DNA from 4 places in the Mesorhizobium sp. YR577 genome. Region 4 is predicted to be linked to each of the others. Evidence: predicted binding sites of a transcription regulator. Region 4 holds the regulator's gene; each other region holds the start of a gene.

Region 1 (4,947 bases), on a different contig from region 4:
GGTTACCAGCCTTTGCTGACATGCGATCCTCGGTACGCCGGGCATCCGATCGTTTAAAATTTTAGCAAAATTTGCGCAAAATGCCGTCGAGTTCTGCAAGCCGTCCTTTGTGCGTCCATGTCAATCTCACCTCAACAAAACGAGTCGTGCCGGAAAAGACGCATGACCGACGTTAGCAGAGGGCAAGGACATGGGCTTTCTCATCAAAATGGCATTCTGGTTTTCGCTGGTTCTTCTGGTGCTCCCGTTCGACTTCGGTGAGACAAAGAGCGACCAGCCGAATGTAAATGCCATTCAGGCATTTCTCGCCGCCCGGGAAGCGGTCGGCGATGTCAGCGGCATCTGCGAACGCAAACCGGAAGTCTGCGAAGTCGGCAAATCCGCCATGCACACGGTCGGCATAAGGGCTCGCGAAGCAGCAAAAATCGCCTTCGAGATGCTGGACAGCAAATTCGGCGAGCCCGACACCGCGACGAAAACCGGCAGCGTCCCGCCGGTCGCGCCGGAAGCACCGGCTGCCAACTAACGATTTCTCTTTGCCGCCCAGCGAGGCGGCCACACCGCAGGCCAGTCTGCCCTCTCGGCGCCTGCGGTGTCTTTCTTTTTCCGTGACGTCGCGCGGCCGCGGCATTATATCGAGCGCATGAGCGCAACTATGCAAAGCATCCGCGACGACTTCGCCTTCCTTGACGAATGGGAAGATCGTTACCGCTATGTCATCGAGCTTGGTGAGGCTCTGCCTCCCTATCCGGACTCGGCGCGCGACGATGCCCACAAGGTTCAAGGTTGCGTCAGTCAGGTCTGGCTGCTTACCGAACCCGCCGAAGGTGTCGATCCGGTCATCAATTTCCAGGGCGACTCGGACGCTCATATCGTTCGCGGGCTCGTTGCGATCATGCTTGCGCTTTTTTCCGGCAGGCGCGCCAGCGAGATCATAACGACAGACGCCGAAGCCGTTTTGCGTTCTCTCGGCCTCGACGAACATCTGACGCCGCAGCGCGCAAACGGGCTTCGTTCGATGATCAAGCGCATCAAGCGCGACGCCGAGGCTGCGCTGCAGCCGGCCTAAGCCGGCTCGTCACCTGTCCAGCACCGGGCGATAGTCTTCACTGCCCCAATGCAGCATTCTTTTTGCCGGGCTCGGCGTGACTGACTGCGGACGATAATGCCTGCTCAGCACACCGAGCGCGGTCTTCAGGACAATCTTGGCTGAGCGAACCGGCCATCCGCGCTCCAGTTCCACTTGTTCCAGACCCTTCAGGAAGCAACATACATCGATGAGAACGCCCGAAAGCTCCGGGCCAACGACTGTGATTGCCCGATCAACCCGCTGGCGCGCCGCCAGTGCCGAGTCGGTCAGTTCCGCGATCCCATTTCCGCCCCCGCGCTTGCCGGAAGCCACGCTGGCTACCCAGTTCGCACCCAGCCGCGGCATGATCTGACCGCGCGTGTAGTCCGAACGCAGGCGCTCACCCGCCTCGAATTCAGCCAGCGACAGGAAGGACGCACCCGTCCTTGTCTTGCGGCGCATCAACTGCCCAAGCGGCGATTCGGAAAGATTGACCGTCGCCAGCGCAGAAATGCCGTCGACTTCAATCACCCTCGTTTCAAACTCGCGCTGCCGCTGCTGAGAGGCGGTTTCATCGGCCACTACTGCCTGTGTTCCAGCAGGACGCGCCGCGACAAGCCTCACCTTGTCATCGCGGCGGGCGACCACGCCACGGCCGATCAGATCGACAAGAGCCTCCCGATCCACGGCGATCGTCCCGTGCTCTTCGCCTTCGAGCAGAAGTTTTCCGCCGACCGCCGTTTCCTGAACCAGGGCGGGGCCTCTGGACAGAAAGCGTAAGATCCGCCGACAGCCTTCATTGTCTTCGATCATCTGATGCGTCATTTCAAAAACTCGCTTTGTTGCCGAACGCTGCCAGTGCGACCCGCTCGGTAAGCGCGACCATGCGATCGAAGTCCGCGTCATCCCGCAAATCCTCGACCAGGTGACAGGCGTACATGACCGTGGTGCGGTCGCGCCCGAAGCCGGCTCCTACGTCGCGCATCGTCACGCTCAACGCGACATGCGTGACATACATCGCGATGTGCCTGACCCGCGACACGCCGAGGCCACCCCGACCCGGACTGCGCAGTTCCTTGCTCGACACGTTGAACAAGGCAGCCGTGATATCCATCATGCCTTCGCACAATTCGATAATGCGTTCTTCCCGCCGCCCACTGCTCGACGTCAGCGAGACGCGTGGGGGCTCCGTCTCTTCCTGGTAATTTCTGGATACTGCCGCCGTGAGATGCACTGAACCTTTCCCTCCGCATGTAGGAATAAGTTCTTATATCTGCACTCGACGGGAATGTGAACAAAAGAGGAACATTTTTAGTGGGCAAAAATACCCATCACATTGAAATAGCGTTGTTTTTTTCTAATCGGAAAAAATAAAAAGCCGATTTTTATCCCCCTCATTGGGAGGCGGCGGATAGTGCGTTCAACCGGGGTCAACAAAGGAAACCCACTTGAATGAACGACATTCGCGCTGAATCACAGGCATTCCGTGCCCGCCAGATGGCCGAGACGGAAAACGCCCGGCAACTCGCGGCACTTCATCTCGCCTGCGGCATCGATTTGAAAACGGCGCTGAGCGCTGCCCCTGAACCAAGGCTTCGGCTGATAATTCGCTTGGAAAGGGCGATCGAACGCGAGCGTCTCAAGGGCATGCGCAGGCATTGGACCTACGATCTGAACCGCCACATCGCGTTGAAGCAGGTGCTCGACCGGCTGCGCGATGCAGGACTGCCGCCTCGAATGGTTGCTTCCCCTGCCCCATGCCGGACGCAGAAACGCAGACGGCGCCCGAAGGCGCCGCCGAAACTGTATTGATTGCTGTTTATTTACTGGCCGTCTTGCGTTTGCGGCCCAGGCCCATCTTCTTGGCCAGCTGCGAACGAGCCGCTGCATAGTTCGGCGCGACCATCGGATAGGCAGGGTCCAGGCCCCACTTTTCACGATACTGGTCGGGCGACAGACCATAGTGGGTCATCAGGTGACGCTTGAGCGACTTGAACTTCTTTCCGTCTTCAAGGCAGACGATGTATTCTTCATGAACCGAGCGTTTCGGATTGACAGCAGGCTTCTGCTTGTCGGTCTGCGGCTGCTCTACAGCTCCACCAACACGACCGAGCGCTGCATGTACGTCGGCGATAAGATTTGGCAGTTCGCCAACCGGAACTGGATTATTGCTGACATAAGCAGCAACCACATCGGCTGTCAGCTCAATTAGCATTTCGGAATTCTTGGTAGACGTATCGGTAATGTCCATATTCTTCTGGCCCCAGGGATAAGTTTCAAAAACGCCCCTTTTTTTGATTTTGTGGGGCTTTGCGGAATTTCACGACAGGCAAGACCATTACGACTCGCGTCGATCCTTCTTAATGACCTTCACCGCAAAGTAAGTCAATTAAATATTTTCTCATCTATTGTTTTTGACCTTGGTCAGTCCAGATAATCACACTAAATATCTTTAGGATACTGACATCCCCCACCCTTAAGTAGGTGAAAGCTCAGCAGCATCGTCAAATGCCGCTTCTGCACTATATTTTTTATTGCCAGTGGATCAATTTCGCGTGATTTTTTTCGTCTTCTGGACGAAACCTTCAATATCATCCCGAACGGACTTGTCCCACATGCGATAACCGGAAGCATGTGCAGCCTTTGCAAGCAGATGCGAAGATATCGGCACAGTTAACAGGAAGAATATCACGCCTGCGATCGCCCTGGTCGATATGGCAAGATCCTGCGATTGAACGGCAAGCGCTATCAACATGACGCACGATCCCAACGTGCCGGCTTTGGAGGCTGCGTGCATCCGCGTGTACAGATCTGGTAGCCGAAGCAGGCCTATCGATGCGATCAAGGCAAAAATAGCGCCGATTACGATCAGAATACCTGCAGCATAATCAAGCAACGGTTCGATCATCGCTTCCCCCTCCTGGGTCGGCTTTTGGCGCCCTTCGGACCGTCGAAATCCTTGGCTCCGCGGCTCAACACGAAGCGCGCGAAGGCGACCGTGGCAAGAAAACCGACGAGCCCGAGCGCAATCGCAATATCGACATGAAAGGCATAGCCGGTCTTGATGCCGAGAACAGCGATGAAGCCGATGGCGATGGCCACCAGCATGTCGAGCGCAAGAATACGATCCGGAAGCGTTGGTCCGCGCAGTACCCGCAAGACCGTCAGCAGAAAGGAAAGACTGAGCAACGCCAGAGCGACGATCACGCAATAGGCCAGGAAGTCTTCACCAGAGATCATCGGAACGCCTCCAGTATCTTGCGCTCAAAACCCGTCTCGATGTCCTTGATCGCCGCTTCCGGGTCGGAACAGTCGATCGCATGGACGTAAAGCAGGCGCTTGTCGTCCGAAACATCGACCGAGAGCGTGCCGGGCGTGAGCGTAATAAGGTTTGCCAGCAAGGTTATCTCGAAATCGCGATCCACCTTCAAAGGATAGGCGAATATGCCGGGTTGCAGTTCCATCCTGGATGAAACAACGAGCCTAGCCACGCGCCATGCAGAAAGAATCAGTTCTTTGACGAACAGCAGAGCCAGCGAAAGCACCTTGCCGGGGCGAAAGGCACTGCGAAACGGCCCCCTTTGTTCTCGAACGAGATAGAGCGTCAGGCTTCCGAGGACCAGGCCGAAGACGAGGTTCGGAAGGGTGAAGGAGCCGGTTACGGCCGCCCATGCGAGAGCGAGCAGGATTACGCCGAGATAGATCGTCATCAGCCGCCTCCCGCCGGAAATACCGCACCGATATAGCCGGCATTGTTCAGAAGCCCGCCGGCGGCAATGTCTGCTATTTTGATGAACGGCTCGGGATACACGCCCAAAACGACGATCGGGACCATCAAGGCCAGCAGCACACCGTAGCCAAGAACCGGTGACGCCGTA
Region 2 (4,947 bases), on a different contig from region 4:
GAGATTCGCGACGAGAACTCCATGATCTCATGGCAAGACTGGTTCAACGCCGCCGGCGTCGAACCAGTCATGCCCATCCAGGGAGCCAGTTTCACCGATCCGATCCTGTGCCTGGAGGCGGTGATCGCCGGCCAGGGCATCATGCTTGCATGGCAGTTTCTTGCAGCGGACGCGCTAGCCGACGGCCGATTGGTCGCGCCCTTCGGTATCGCTGCACCGAGCGGGCTCGGCCACTATATCGTCACCGGCGAAGACAAGCGGGCAAGCCGCAAGGTCGATTGCTTTCGCAAATGGGTGCACGAAGAAGTGAGCGCGACGCTGGCAAATATGCAGTCGCCGCAGGTCCAGAAGCTCCCCGGCAGAGGTGTTCAGCCATCGCTTTCGGAGCTATGAATCCCGCCGGACAGTCAAAGGAGCAGTTCTACCATGACCTCGCATATCAGCGCGATTGACGCTGCCATCGATCCCGTCAAACTCGACCGCCTGGCGGAAGTGGCCATCAAGATCGGCCTGCAATTGCAGCCCGGGCAGGACCTCGTGATGACGGCTCCGACCTCGGCGCTTGGTTTCGTGCGGCGTATCGTCGAACACGCCTACAAGGCGGGCGCCGGCATCGTCACGCCGATCTTTTCCGACGACGAGCTGACGCTGGCCCGCTACCGCCACGCGCCCGACGCCAGTTTCGACAAGGCCGATGGCTGGCTCTATGACGGCATGGCCAAGGCTTTCGCCGGCGGCGCTGCACGGCTTGCGGTGCGCGGCGACAACCCGATGCTGCTTGCCTCGCAGAACCCGGCAAAGGTTTCGCGCGCCAACAAGGCCACCTCTATGGCTTACCGGCCGGCGCTGGAAAAGATCACCGGCTTCGACATCAACTGGAACATCGTCGCCTACCCGAACACCGCCTGGGCAAAACTGGTATTCCCCAACGATCAGGAAGATGTTGCCGTCGCCAAGCTTGCCGACGCGATCTTCTCGGCCTCGCGGGTGAATTCGGACGATCCGGTGAGCGCCTGGAAGGACCACAATGCAGCGCTTGCCCGCCGCACCGCCTGGCTGAATGGCAAAGCCTTCCATGCGCTGCATTACACAGGCCCCGGCACCGATCTCACCATCGGTCTTGCCGACGGCCACAAATGGAACGGCGGCGCCGAGACCGCGAAGAACGGCATCACCTGCAACCCGAACATCCCAACCGAGGAAGTTTTCACCACGCCGCATGCGCGACGGGTCGAGGGGCACGTCAGCAGCACCAAGCCGCTCTCCTATCAGGGCACGCTGATCGACAATATTTCAGTGCGATTCGAGGAAGGCCGCATTGTCGAAGCGAACGCCTCGAAGGGCTCGGACGTGCTCGGCAAGGTTCTCGATACGGACGAAGGTGCGCGCCGCCTCGGTGAAGTGGCGCTGGTGCCGCATTCCTCGCCGATCTCGCAGAGTGGGCTCCTGTTCTACAATACGCTGTTCGACGAGAATGCCGCCAGCCACATCGCGCTCGGCCAGTGCTATTCCACCTGCTTCAACGACAGCAACCTGTCGCCGCAGGAAGTCGCCGCGCGCGGCGGCAATTCGAGCCTGATCCACATCGACTGGATGATCGGGTCTGGCAAGATCGACATCGACGGCGTCAACAAGGACGGCAGCACCGAACCGGTCATGCGCGCCGGCGAGTGGGCCTGAGCATTTTAGCCGAATTGCGCCGCGCGCTCACGAGGTGCGCGGCGCAATGCCTTGCCCGGCATCGGGCCGGCTATTTTGTGGAGAACATTTCCGCGTAACGTTCCGGCTTGAAACCGACGAGCAATTTCCCGCTGACATCGAGCACAGGGCGTTTGACCATAGAAGGCTGTGCCAGCATCAGCGCCATTGCTTTCTCGGTATCAAGGTCCTGCTTGTCGCCCTCGGCAAGCGCCCGGAACGTGGTGCCGGCGCGGTTCAACAGCACCTCCCAGCCGAGTTCCTTGCACCAACCCGCCAGTTGCGCGCGGTCAAGCCCCTCGGTCTTGTAGTCATGGAACCGGTACTCGATACCATGGCCTTCCAGCCATGTGCGGGCCTTCTTCATCGTGTCGCAGTTCTTGATGCCGTAGATGGTGACGGTCAATTCCAGCCTCTCCTATTGCGCCAAGACGTTTTACCCGCGCAAAGGCCATCTGCCGAGTGTTTCATATTTGGTCTGGCCCAGTTTGCTGTGGATGAGGATGAACTCATCGACCTCGAAACTGACGGGCTCGATCGGACACATCGGAACGGAAATTGGTGCATAGAACAGCGTCATATGCGGGGTGAACTCGAACCCCGCCTTCAGGCCGTTCTTTCGCATCGCAACAGCAAGGCGCTGGTGAAGCTCGAATGTTGCAGCGTTTCCGTCGCCACAGAGCACAAAAGGATACTTACCCGGGCGGCGGCCGGTGAAGGACATCGCTCGATCCAGAGAAACTGTGAAAGGCTTGCCCGACACGGCCTCTGCGGCCCGGCAAGCAGCCCAGATATACTTGCTCTTCAGCCGGGGAAAATCGCCGACATGTTGCAGCGAAACGTGCAGATGATCAAGTGGACGCAATTGCGCGCTGATACCATACAAGCTCTTGATATAATTTCCGATTTTCTCGACTAGCGCCTTCGCCATCCCGCCCAGGAAGACGGTGAAGAATACGCGATCCGGATGCCTTCGCAGCGGGATATTTTCCTCCATGAAATCAAATCGCTTCTGCATGGCATACCTCCCTGGAATGCCCTCATCCTTCTGGGTTGACATCTAGAACAAAACAAGAACATTCGCAACAAAAATGATTCGGGAATGTGCTCAGAACCCACGCCCGCCAGATCAGACTGCATTCACCTTGGAGGCATCCTGTCGAATCTTGGCAGAGCTGGATCGAGGTGGTCCCACGCATGACCGCCGGCAGCCCAGAAAACCATTTGCGGTTTGTATCGGCCTGGATCGTCGAGGCTGGCAGCGCTGACGATGAAAAGATCAGGCATGTCTGGAAAGGTTATGTAGACGGGTGAACCGCAGGTGGGGCAGAAGGCGCGCGCTTTGACGGTTCCGCCATCGCCCACCATGTTCCAATGGGTCGCTTCGCCCTCCACCTTAACGGGCGCGCCGTTGAAGGTCAGGTGGGATTGGTGCCCGGTGCCACTGTCATGCTGACACTGGCGACACTGGCAGTCGTTCATCATGATTGGTTCGGCAGAAATCTCATATCGGATCGCGCCGCAGGCGCATCCGCCGGTGTAAGGCTTGCTCACGTCTTTTCTCCTGCTGTGAAGTGGTTGCGGGCCGAGAAAACTTCGCTCAGCCCTTTTCGTACTCGTCGTGGCGCCGCCACCAGACGCCCTGTTCGTTGCGCCCTTTGGGTGCGCGGTCGAGCCACTGGTACGTGCCCCATAGGCCATCCAGTCCGCGCGCATAGGCGGAATAGGTGTGGTAGACGACACCGTCCTCGTGCACGAACGCGCTTAGGCCCGGTCTCTCTCGTGTGTATGTGGCAGTGTCGGTTCCGGACATGGTCGCGAAGATAGTGGCGCCGTCCGGCGTCGTACGCGAGGGTATCACGGCGACAGGCAACGGCGCCTCGCGCTCATAGTTGTATTCGATACCGCCTTCGCTCTGCTGCTCCTCGGTGAACCAGACATTGAAATCGGCGTTGAAGTCGCTGCTGAACGAGGATGCCCAGGGAAACGTCCAGCCCATCCGCCGCTTATAGACCTGCAGCTTTGCGAGCGGCGCCCGCGATACAGCCCAAAACGCGACGTCGTGGTTTTCCAGGTGGACGAAGACACCATTGAATCCATCCGCAATCGCGGAACAGGAAGGGCACCCCGCCTTGTAGTCCGGTCCGAACATGAAGTGGTACATGAGAAGCTGCGAGCGTCCTTTGAAGAGGTCTGCCAGCGTGGCATTCCCTTCATCGGTCTCGAAGCTGTATTGCTTGTCGATCCGAACCCAAGGCAGTTCCTGCCGCTGCTGCGCCAGCGTGTCACTGTGCCGCGTCAGCTCCTTTTCCTCCTTGAGCAGTGCTACCCGGGCCTTCAGCCACTGGTCTCGCGAAACGACTTGATGCGGCATGGTCAACCTCCTCTTGTCGAGATGCCTCTTTCCAGTTCGATCCCCTCGCCAATCTCCAATGCGGTCAGGTCTTCGATATGCGTCAGTGCAGCTTTTTCGGAGAAACCTGTTCTGCGGCCATGACATCCAGCCTTTGGAAGCACTTGGGCCAGCCTTGGCTCATATTGTTGAAAGCCGTGTCATTCTTCGGCGTGACGAAGCCGGAGTGGACAAGGCGAAGGCGGGTTCCGTTGTCGACCCTGGACAGGATAAATGTGACGACCGTGTCCAGCCGCGAACCATATCCGACGTTTCCGTCATCTCCGCCTTTCCAGGCGTAGGCGAGGCGCTCGTTCGGCACCACCTCCAGCACCTGGCAGCGAATGACACCATCCCACCTGCCTGCCGGCGTCGTCTGAAACGTGAAGTGCTTGCCCTGCACGGGCTCGAACCCCGTCGGCTCCATCATCCAGCGGGCGATCAGATCGCCGGTTGTCAGCGCTTTCCAGATGGTCTGCGGAGCATGCGGAAAGACCTCGTCGACCACGATCTCTTGCGTGCCGGATTTCAATGCAGCGTCGTTCATGGATCGATTTCCTTCAGCAATTCTCGGAGATCTGCAAAGCGCTCGCGCCAGAAGACGCCGTAGTGGCTCATCCAGTCGGCCAGCGGCGCGAGGCCCTCCGGCTGGGCGCGATAATAGACGTTCCGGCCCTCGGGTCGCTCTGCGACCAGACCGGCCTGCTTCAAGGATTTGAGATGCTGGGAGACGGCGCCTTGTGTCACCCCACTCCCCCGCGTCAGTTCGACCACGGTAATCTCGTCGGACTTGACGACCCGCTCGAACACAGCGCGCCGCGTTGGATCGGCGAGTGCGCGCATGACAGCGTTGATGG
Region 3 (4,947 bases), on a different contig from region 4:
TGCCGTCGCAATCGAGCTCAACTCGGCGGCGGATAACCCGCTGGTCTTAGCCGAAACTGGCGAAATCCATTCGTCTGCCAATTTCCAGACGCCCTCCATAGCGCTGGCATTCGACACGCTCGCCATTGCGCTGGTGCATCTCGCCACCGCCTCGGCGCAGCGGTCGATCAAGCTGATGACCGGGCGGCTTTCAGGTTTGCCGAACTATCTGTCGCCGGTCGGCGGCGCGTCGGCTGGCTTCGTTCCCATGCAGAAGTCGATTGCGGCACTCCACGCGGAAATCCGGCTGAAGGCACACCCCGCCAGCCTCGATGCAATCGTCATTTCGGACACCGTCGAGGACCTCGCACCGCAGACAGCCCTCACCATCCGCAAACTCGACGAGCAGATCGAGCTTGTCCGCTGGCTGATCTCGATCGAGGCGCTTCTGTCGGCGCAGGCTTGCGACCTGCGTGTGGCGTCTGAACCGGAGCGCAAGCTCGGAGATGCCGGCCGTCTCCTTCACCGTATGGTGCGCGTGGTCGCGGAAGAACTGGTGGAAGACCACGAAACCGGACCCGATGCCGCAGCGGTCCACGACATGCTGTGGAACGGGGACACGATAAAAGCCATCGACGCTCTGTTTTCCGGCACGCCTTCAGTCATATCCGTGTAAACGGGAAGAGAATCCTTTCAATACGCGATCAAATGCTGATTGAGTGCTTAGGTGGGGCCAGCTTGGAGCTCTGGCCAGGCCTCCCACCAGCTCCCATCTGGCAAACTGCGTGCCTACTTCCACATGCCGCGCATACGACTTTTCAGATCGACACGAACCTCCGGATGCTTTGATCCAGCCGCCGTGTTGAAAGCTTTGGGCCAAGTAACCGACGTAAACTTGTCCAATATGGTACTTGGTATGAAACGTGTGCGGGACGCGTAGACGTGGCGATCGCCTCGCGAGGCCTGTCCGTGGGTGTAAAATTTTTGTGGGGTGATCAGATGCAGCGCGTCCTTCGCACGCGTCATCGCCACATAGAGTAGACGTCGTTCTTCCTCGATCTCGTTGCGCTCGCCGACTGCAAGATCGGACGGGATGCAACCATCGACGGTATTGAGAACGAAGACGTTTTTCCATTCCTGGCCTTTGGCTGAATGGATGGTCGACAGGATCAGATAGTCCTCGTCGAGATGTGGCGGCCCGGCGTGGTCGCTCGTTGCATCAGGGGGGTCAAGCGTCAGGTCGGTCAGAAATTTTTGCCTCGACGGGTATCCCGCAGCAATCTGCTCAAGCTGGAGCAGATCTGCACGGCGAACTGCAGCATCTTCGTGAATGCGATCAAGATGTGGCTCATACCATAACCGGACCCGTTCCATGTCGGATGGCCAGGTACTGTTTCCGTTTCGCAGAGCGGTGAAGACATCAACGAAACCAGGCCAATCCGCAGCGCCCCTTGCCGGGGGCCGATAGATGGACAGACCCAGAGTGACATCGAGCGCACCCTCCATCACGTCGATAACCTCCCCTGCCGACGATGGACCGATACCGGGCAACAATTGCAGTACCCTGAAGGCAGCAACGCGATCACGCGGATTCTCCGCAAAACGCAATACCGCCAGCATGTCCTTGACATGCGCCGCGTCCAGGAACTTCAGGCCACCGAATTTAATGAAGGGAATGTTCCTTCGGGTGAGTTCGACTTCCAACGGGCCGGAATGATGTGAGGCTCGAAAGAGCACTGCTTGCTGTTTTAGCTGAACGCCCGCCTCGCGTTCCTCCAGCACTTTCTCACAAACATAGTTGGCCTGGTCGGCATCATCCCTCACCGTCACGAGCAATGGCTTTTCCATCGACTGCCGCTCGGTCCACAGGTTCTTCGTAAAACGCTCCGTCGCCTCGCCGATGACTGCGTTCGATGCGGCCAGGATCGGTTGCGTCGAACGGTAGTTTCTCTCAAGCGTGACAATCTCAGCAGGCGATGGAAACAGTGTCGGAAAGTCGAAGATGTTGCGTACTTCGGCTGCGCGGAACGAATAGATCGACTGCGCATCGTCTCCAACAACCGTTAGCCCGCGGCCATCAGGTTTCAGCGCGGTCAAGACCGAAGCCTGAAGGCGATTTGTATCCTGGTATTCGTCGACAAGGATGTGGTCAAAGCGGCCACCGATATGATCGGCGATTTCCGGCTCCGATGACATTTGCGCCCAATAGAGAAGCAGATCGTCATAATCGAGGACGTTCTGCGCCTGTTTCGTTTCGACATAGGCCCCGAACAGCTGTTTGAGTTCGTCCGCCCAGCCGATGCACCAGGGAAAGGACTTGGCCAGCACCTGCTCCAATTCACACTGCGCGTTGACGGCACGCGAGTAGATGGCGAGGCAGGTGTTCTTGGCGGGAAAGCGGCTTTCGGTTTTGGACAGTCCAAGATCGTGCCGGACAAGATTCATCAAATCCGCTGAATCTTCGCGATCATGGATCGTAAAGGCCTCGCTCAGACCTATCTCGAGGGCATAGTCGCGCAACAACCGTGCGCCCACGGAATGAAAGGTACCAGCCCATGTCAGGCCTTCCAGCAATGTAACAGCCCTTGCACCCATCACCTCAGTCGAGATGCGCTCGACACGTTTCGTCATTTCTGCTGCGGCACGACGTGAGAAGGTCATGAGCAGGATGCGACGCGGGTCTGCGCCCTTCACGATAAGATGCGCAACGCGGTGTGCCAACGTATTTGTCTTGCCAGAACCGGCACCGGCAATAATGAGAAGCGGCACGGCAACTGCGCCGTCCCCATGCAGCACCGCATCTCGTTGCGCCTGGTTCAGGCGGTCGAGATAGTCTGGTTGGGCAAGCGAATCACGGAGCGCGACATTCATCGCGCCATGAAGCATTGTTTCCGTTTCGTTCGCAAGAAAGCGATCAGGGCTGGAAGCGGTGTTCCCCAAGGTCCACGATACCATCGCGGATTGGTCAGATGTGATGCTATCTGAACGCGGAACGGTGCGGCCTGACGCTGACAATATAGCCACGTCGAATACGAAACGCTTTAACAGCAGCTTGAATTCGTCCGTTTCCGAGGTCTCTCATCCATGTATAGAGCGCGGCCATTGCATCTCTCCCGCCGATTCGCACCTACATGTTACTCCTATACTTGAGACCGACCATCCAGGAATTTGGTCAAAACAACACCACTTTGGGCTTACTTAGAGCGCCAGTTGGATTACGTCCGGGGAGCCGGAGCGGACGCCAGGAGTCGAACCTGGCTCAGAAGCTGTGGAACAGCTTCCTCTCTCGGAGCATCCGCCAAATCTGCTGAAACTTATTGCCCGGCATTCAACCGGGCGGCGATCCCAATCGGGGCGCTACTCCCGAATTGCTTCTGATAGTCCGGGGTCGGATCGCGTCCCTTTGGCTTTCTATGCAGCCTTCGCAGTAGAAGATGTCCTGTTGATCGACGTAACTGCGAGGTTCGTAAGCTTGTTGTTCGTTGCCTTCTCCTGATCGAGAATTTCGCTCAGAAGCTTGTGCGCCTCGTCGTGACCAAGGTCCTTTGCCCACTCGCGCAATGACCCATAACGGGCAATCTCGTAGTGTTCAACGGCTTGGCACGCCGCAAGCAAGCCGGCATCGAGCGCAGTGCCCGAAGCCTCTTCCATCAGGCCGTCGGCTTCTTTGATCAATCCCTCAATGGCATCGCACTTCTCGCCGGATGCCTTCTTGCCGATCGACTTGAAGACCATCTCGAGCTTTTTGATCTGGTCCTTGGTCTCCGCAAGGTGATCTTCAGCAGCCTTCTTCAGCTTCGCATCCTTGGCTGCTTTCGCAACCTTCGGCAAAGCCTTGGTAATGGCATTCTCGGCATAGTAGACGTCTTGCAGCGTATGCTCGAACAACTCGGATAATGACTTCATTGCGTTTCCTCCCTGTGCTGGACGCTGAGAAGAAAGAAACCAATACAGAATTTGTTCCATCGCTCCATATTCCGCACATCGGCTGTTTTATTTGTTTGCAACACACTGCCTGCTTTTTTCCGTCGACGGACTGTAGGCGCCGCACAGGCGCTTGCATGGCCACCAGAAGGCGTTCGGCGCTAGGGGTCTTATCATTCAGCAGTTGCAGGCCTGCGATGGGAACGATGGGGCAAATTATCCGTTCTAGTGGCTGGAGGATTGCAATGGCTCCCCGCCCATTCTGGAAAGGCTATCTGAAACTGTCGCTGGTTACCTGCCCGGTCACAATGACGCCGGCTATCTCGGCCAGTGATAAGGTTCGTTTTAGCACCGTTAATCGAAAAACAGGCAATTCCGCAAACAGCCGCTACGTCGATGCAGAGACCGGAAAGGTGGTGGCAGACCAAGACGAGGCTAAAGGCTTCCAGTACAACGAGGACCGGTTGGTAATCGTCGAGGACGAAGAGCTTGACGCTGTGGCGCTGGAAAGCACGCGCACCATTGATATCGATATGTTTGTCCCGCGCGACTCGATTGAGTGGATCTGGTTTGACAGACCGCATTATCTGGCACCGTCTGACAAAATCGGCGAAGAAGCCTTCGCGGTCATTCGCGAAGCGATGCGGTCCACGGGCATGGCCGGAGTCTCTCGTCTCGTGCTTTACCGTCGTGAGCGCGCTGTGATGCTGGAGCCGCGTGATCAGGGCATAGTCGTCTGGACATTGCGTTATGGCGATGAGGTGCGAGACGAAAAGCCGTACTTCGATCAGGTTGAGGCGAAGGCCGATAGCGAAGCGACCGTGATGGTCCAGAAGCTCATCAAGGCCAGCCTGAAGCGATGGACGCCGGATATGGTCACTGATCCGGTGCAGGGGCAGTTGAAAAAAATCATCGCTGCGAAGAAGAAGAAGAAGACGGGCAAAACAGCGTCCGACGAAAAAGCCAAAAGTGGTGGCAAGGAGACCACCAACGTCGTTTCGATCATGGACGCGCTGCGTAAGAGCATCTCACAGGAAAAGCCAA
Region 4 (4,947 bases):
GCGCGATGCCGGCGGCTTCGCGCTGATCGCCGAAATCAAGAAGGCAAGCCCGTCCAAGGGCTTGATTCGGCCCGATTTCGACCCGCCGGCGCTGGCACAAGCTTATGAACAAGGCGGCGCGGCCTGCCTTTCAGTGCTGACCGACACGCCGTCGTTCCAAGGCGCCCCGGAATTCCTGACCAAAGCGCGCGCGGCCTGCAAACTACCGGCCCTGCGCAAGGATTTCATGTTCGAGCCTTATCAGGTCTATGAAGCACGCGCCTGGGGCGCGGATGCCATTCTGATCATCATGGCCAGCCTGACGGACGACGATGCCAAGGCACTGGAAGATGCGGCCTTCGAACTCGGCATGGACGTTCTGATCGAAGTGCATGACGAGGCTGAGACAGAGCGGGCACTGAAACTGTCCTCGCAACTGGTTGGCATTAACAACCGCAACCTGCGGACCTTCGAGACAAGCCTTGAGACGTCGGAAAGATTGTCGTCACTGGTGCCCGATGACCGCTTGCTGGTCGGCGAAAGTGGGATCTTTACCCACGAGGATTGCCGGCGGCTGGAACGTTTCGGCATCGGCACATTCCTGGTCGGTGAGAGCCTGATGCGGCAGCAGGACGTGGCAGCGGCAACGCGTGCGCTGCTGACTGGCAAGGCCGCGCAAGCGGTAAATGGCTAGGCCATGAGCGGCAAACCCGCCCTCACCCATCTCGGCGTCGAAGGCCAGGCGCATATGGTCGATGTCGGCGAAAAGGCTGAAACAGAGCGCACGGCGATCGCCGAGGGCTTTGTCACCATGTTGCCCGAAACGCTGAAACTGATCCGCGAGGGCAACGCCAAGAAGGGCGATGTTCTTGGCACTGCGCGCATCGCCGGCATCATGGCGGCCAAGCGGGCACATGAGCTGATCCCGCTCTGCCACCCGCTGCTCCTAACCAAGGTTTCGGTCGACATCGAAGCTGACGATTCCCTGCCCGGCCTGCGCGTGACCGCACTTGCCCGCGTCACCGGCAAGACCGGTGTCGAAATGGAAGCGCTGACGGCGGCTTCCGTCGCCTGCCTGACCATCTACGACATGGCCAAGGCCGTCGATCGCGGCATGGTCATTTCCGGCATCAGGCTGGTCCAGAAGACCGGCGGCAAATCCGGCGACTACCGGGTGGACGCATAGATGGCACTCCTTCCGGTCGCCGAGGCCCTACAGCGACTGCTAGATGGCGCCGGTCCCGGCAACGCGGAATCCGTAGCGTTGGCCGAGGCTGCCGAGCGCGTGCTGGCCGAACCTGTACGAGCGCTGCGCACGCAACCGCCGTTCGACGCATCGGCCATGGATGGATATGCGGTGCGCAGTGCTGACGTCGCCAATGTCCCGGCAACGCTGCACGTTATCGGCGAAGCTCCGGCTGGGCGGCGCTTTGCCGGCAAAGTAGAGCCGGGTCAGGCCGTCCGCATCTTCACGGGAGCGCCGATGCCGGATGGTGTCGATACCATCGTCATTCAGGAGAACACCCGAAAGCTCGATGGCAGAACCGTAGAGGTCACCGAAACGGTGGATGCCGGTCGCCACATAAGGCGCCGGGGCCTCGATTTTTCCACAGGCGACCTGCTGCTGGACAAAGGCAGGGTCCTGGACGCGGGTGCGCTTTCGCTTGCAGCCTCGGCCAACCACCCTCGCCTTCCCGTCGTGAAAAAGCCGCTGCTGGCGATCATCGCCACCGGCGACGAGCTTTTGCCGCCGGGCAGCGAACCAGGCCCCGACCAGATCATCGCCTCGAACAGCTTCGGCGTGGCAGCGATCGCCGAATCGGTTGGCGCAAGGGTGCTCGACCTCGGCATCGCGCCCGATCGCAAGGAGGCCATCGCGGCGCTGATCAAGCGAGCCATGGAGGCCGGCGCAGACGTGATCGTGACTCTGGGCGGCGCATCCGTCGGCGATCACGACTTCATCCACGACGTTTTGACCAGCGAAGGCGTAAAGCTCGATTTCTGGAAGATCGCTATGCGGCCCGGCAAGCCGCTGATGTTCGGCCGACTCGGGCACACCCGCTGCATCGGCTTGCCCGGAAATCCGGTGGCGAGTCTTGTCTGCTCGCATCTGTTCCTGAAGCCGCTGCTGTCGCGACTTGGCGGGCGGCACCATGTGTCTGATATCCATGAGGCTTTCCTCGGCGCAGCAATGCAGGCCAACGATCTGCGCCAGGATTATGTGCGCGCCGTTCTTCGAGACGACGATGCCGGGCTCGTAGCGACGCCGTTCGAGATCCAGGATTCCTCAATGCTGAGGACATTCACCGAGGCCAATGCGTTGATCATCCGCGAACCTTTTGCGCCGGCGGCCGAGGCTGGTGCGCCATGCACCGTCCTGAGGATTCGCTAGGTCAGGCCTATCGATCGGCACATATCCGATCGACTGGTTCCAATATCGGCGCGTTCGCGTATTGTTTCCAGTACCTTAAGATATTCATTAAAATTTAAACGGTTGCAGAACACAAATGGAACAGATAGTGTTTGTTCTGGTTTTGTTTTTGGTTTGATTCTTCGGGGGTGGCCATGCTGACGCGCAAGCAACACGAGCTTCTAATGTTCATCCACGAGAGGATGAAAGAAGCGGGAATCCCGCCTTCCTTCGATGAAATGAAGGAAGCGCTCGATCTGGCATCGAAATCCGGCATCCACAGGTTGATCACTGCTCTTGAAGAGCGCGGGTTCATTCGCCGGCTACCGAATCGCGCTCGCGCACTCGAAGTTCTCCGCCTGCCCGACTCCATGGCCCCCGGGCTGGCACCGCAGCGCGCGAAATTCTCGCCGAGCGTCATCGAGGGCAGCCTAGGTCGACGCCCCCCGGAACCTGCGCGCGGCCCTGTAGCCGGGAATGATGATGTCGGCTCCGCCGTTTCGATCCCCGTAATGGGCCGGATCGCTGCCGGTGTGCCGATCGAAGCCATCCAGCACAAGACGCATTCAATCTCCGTGCCGCCGGAGATGATCATGGGCGGCGAGCACTATGCGCTTGAAGTCAAAGGCGATTCGATGATCGAGGCCGGTATTTTTGACGGCGACACGGTGATCATCCGCAATGCCAATACGGCAAACCCCGGCGAAATCGTCGTTGCGCTGGTAGATGAAGAGGAAGCCACGCTCAAGCGCTTCCGCCGCAAGGGCGCTTCCATTGCGCTGGAAGCCGCCAATCCAGCCTATGAAACGCGGATTTTCGGACCTGACCGTGTGAAGGTCCAGGGCAAGCTGGTGGGATTGATCCGGCGTTATTGACGACACGCGGCAGCGCCTGACTATGGTTTGGCGCTTCGCGAATTTGAGTATCTCGACTTTTTTAACTGATTGTTCGCCGGCTTACTTTCTCTCCGCTGATAAGGCGGCAGTCCTCTCGCCTCTCGAGAAAATGCTCGTTGTGTATGCCAGGGGCGGTATGGTTGTGTCAGCGCGAAACGAATTTCGGCACGACGATCCGAAATGTCGCCATAGAGATAGACGGCGGCGCTGCCGAACTTGGCCAGTTCGCGCTTGGTGACAACCAGCGGGACGGCGTCTTCGCAGACATCCTCGGCAGTCGCGTCGTCGATCACGATGAGGCTGGCATAGTCGCACGCGCGTCGCGCGGAACGCCAATCGGCAGCGTGAGCGATGATTGCGCCCGATCTGTGCGTCGCCAGACACAGACCGTTATGGCAATCGAAACCAGCAGCGAGCGAGTTCACCGGCTTTTCGCGAGATTGTCCCGACGAAACGGCCGTATCGCTTGATGCAAGGTCGGCCGCTTCAATTTCCGCGGAATCATCGAAGGACGCGTCGGTTGGTGAATTACGGCGCCCAGCCCGGCTCGACCTTTTCTTGCCGGCATCATTGATCGTATCGACCGGCTTGATCAGATATTCCGACAACAGCGCCCGCTTCCAGTTTTCGATGGTGAATTCGTTCGGCCGCGCGCGGTTGACTGCGAGATTTTCATCATCGACCGGTACGGCCACCAGTCTCGCATCTTCCGAGACGAGAATGTCTGGCGCTCGCACATCTGCCAGAAGCAGCATTCCTGCGAGCGCGAAAGGCACTGCGAGCAACCGCAGCCACGTCGAGGCCATCGTCGCAATCACCAGCGCGACGGTGAGCAATACCAGGGATCGCCCCGAAACCAGCCCGACGGCGTCGATGGGCGAGCGATCCGATATCCATTGTGAGATGACGATCATCGCCGTCAGCCCTTTGCCCATAACGTAGAAGAACGGGCCATCCAGGCCGAGCGGCATCGCCAATGAACCGGCGACAGCAAAAGGCATGACGAGGATCGATACGGCGGGCATGACGCCGAGATTGGCGAGCAGGCTGAGCGGCGAAACCCTTTGAAAATGATAGGCGCCGAATGCGGTCGTCGCGAGACCGGCGATGATCGAGGTCATGGCGAGTGCACCGACCGAGCCGATCGTGCGCTTGGTCAAACCGGCAATCAGTGACGCATTGCCCGGAGGAACAAAAGGCTTTGACCTTTGCGAACGCCTCTCCGCCCACAAGGCATAAGCGCCGACCAGAGCAGCCGTTGCCGCGAAAGACATCTGGAAGCTCGGGCCGATAACCTCATGCGGCGAAATTACAATGACGACGATGGCCGCGATCGCCAGATTGCGCATGGTCAGCGCACCGCGGTCGAACAGCAGCGCAGTCAGCATGATCGCGAGCATGATGAAGCTGCGTTGGGCCGCGACCTCGCCACCGGAGATGAAAAGATAGGAGGCAATCGCGACCAAAGCAGCGGCGGCGGCATATTTCTTGACCGGCCAGCGCGACGAAAAGCCGGGAAACAATGCGAATACCGCGCGCAATGAGCCCATCACGGTGCCGGCGACAAGCGCCATGTGCAGCCCGGAGATCGAGATGATGTGGTAGATGCCGGTGCGGCGCATCGATTCGTTGATGTCTTCGGGAATGCCGGCGCGTATGCCG

The links. Region 4 encodes LexA, which represses DNA repair genes until DNA is damaged. Its sites were predicted from a motif close to TGTTCNNNNTGTGTTCNG; they were not measured.
Region 1: the regulator LexA is predicted to act here: its motif matches at 2,360-2,377, upstream of BM413_RS13585 (cytoplasmic protein).
Region 2: the regulator LexA is predicted to act here: its motif matches at 2,760-2,777, upstream of BM413_RS30795 (2'-5' RNA ligase family protein).
Region 3: the regulator LexA is predicted to act here: its motif matches at 2,866-2,883, upstream of BM413_RS30615 (ATP-dependent helicase).

What each region holds. Positions count from the first base shown of each region.
Region 1 is NZ_FPBI01000008.1:153,657-158,603, reverse strand. Features, by position in the region: gene BM413_RS13605 (DUF5330 domain-containing protein) at 191-526, shown strand; gene BM413_RS13600 (SufE family protein) at 644-1,069, shown strand; gene BM413_RS13595 (DUF6456 domain-containing protein) at 1,079-1,894, opposite strand; gene BM413_RS13590 (helix-turn-helix domain-containing protein) at 1,896-2,303, opposite strand; gene BM413_RS13585 (cytoplasmic protein) at 2,522-2,881, shown strand; gene BM413_RS13580 (Ros/MucR family transcriptional regulator) at 2,889-3,320, opposite strand; gene mnhG (monovalent cation/H(+) antiporter subunit G) at 3,615-3,977, opposite strand; gene BM413_RS13570 (cation:proton antiporter) at 3,974-4,309, opposite strand; gene BM413_RS13565 (Na+/H+ antiporter subunit E) at 4,306-4,779, opposite strand; gene BM413_RS13560 (Na+/H+ antiporter subunit D) at 4,779-4,947, opposite strand, start outside.
Region 2 is NZ_FPBI01000041.1:16,602-21,548, forward strand. Features, by position in the region: gene BM413_RS30780 (LysR substrate-binding domain-containing protein) at 1-393, shown strand, start outside; gene BM413_RS30785 (aminopeptidase) at 427-1,680, shown strand; gene BM413_RS30790 (ArsC family reductase) at 1,751-2,104, opposite strand; gene BM413_RS30795 (2'-5' RNA ligase family protein) at 2,135-2,716, opposite strand; gene BM413_RS30800 (GFA family protein) at 2,839-3,252, opposite strand; gene BM413_RS30805 (DUF899 domain-containing protein) at 3,299-4,072, opposite strand; gene BM413_RS30810 (SRPBCC family protein) at 4,155-4,637, opposite strand; gene BM413_RS30815 (ArsR/SmtB family transcription factor) at 4,634-4,947, opposite strand, start outside.
Region 3 is NZ_FPBI01000040.1:15,481-20,427, reverse strand. Features, by position in the region: gene BM413_RS30620 (HAL/PAL/TAL family ammonia-lyase) at 1-655, shown strand, start outside; gene BM413_RS30615 (ATP-dependent helicase) at 769-2,850, opposite strand; gene BM413_RS30610 (YciE/YciF ferroxidase family protein) at 3,391-3,885, opposite strand; gene BM413_RS30605 (non-homologous end joining protein Ku) at 4,149-4,947, shown strand, end outside.
Region 4 is NZ_FPBI01000015.1:169,005-173,951, reverse strand. Features, by position in the region: gene trpC (indole-3-glycerol phosphate synthase TrpC) at 1-673, shown strand, start outside; gene moaC (cyclic pyranopterin monophosphate synthase MoaC) at 677-1,165, shown strand; gene glp (molybdopterin molybdotransferase MoeA) at 1,166-2,371, shown strand; gene lexA (transcriptional repressor LexA) at 2,545-3,264, shown strand; gene BM413_RS21810 (ComEC/Rec2 family competence protein) at 3,285-4,947, opposite strand, start outside.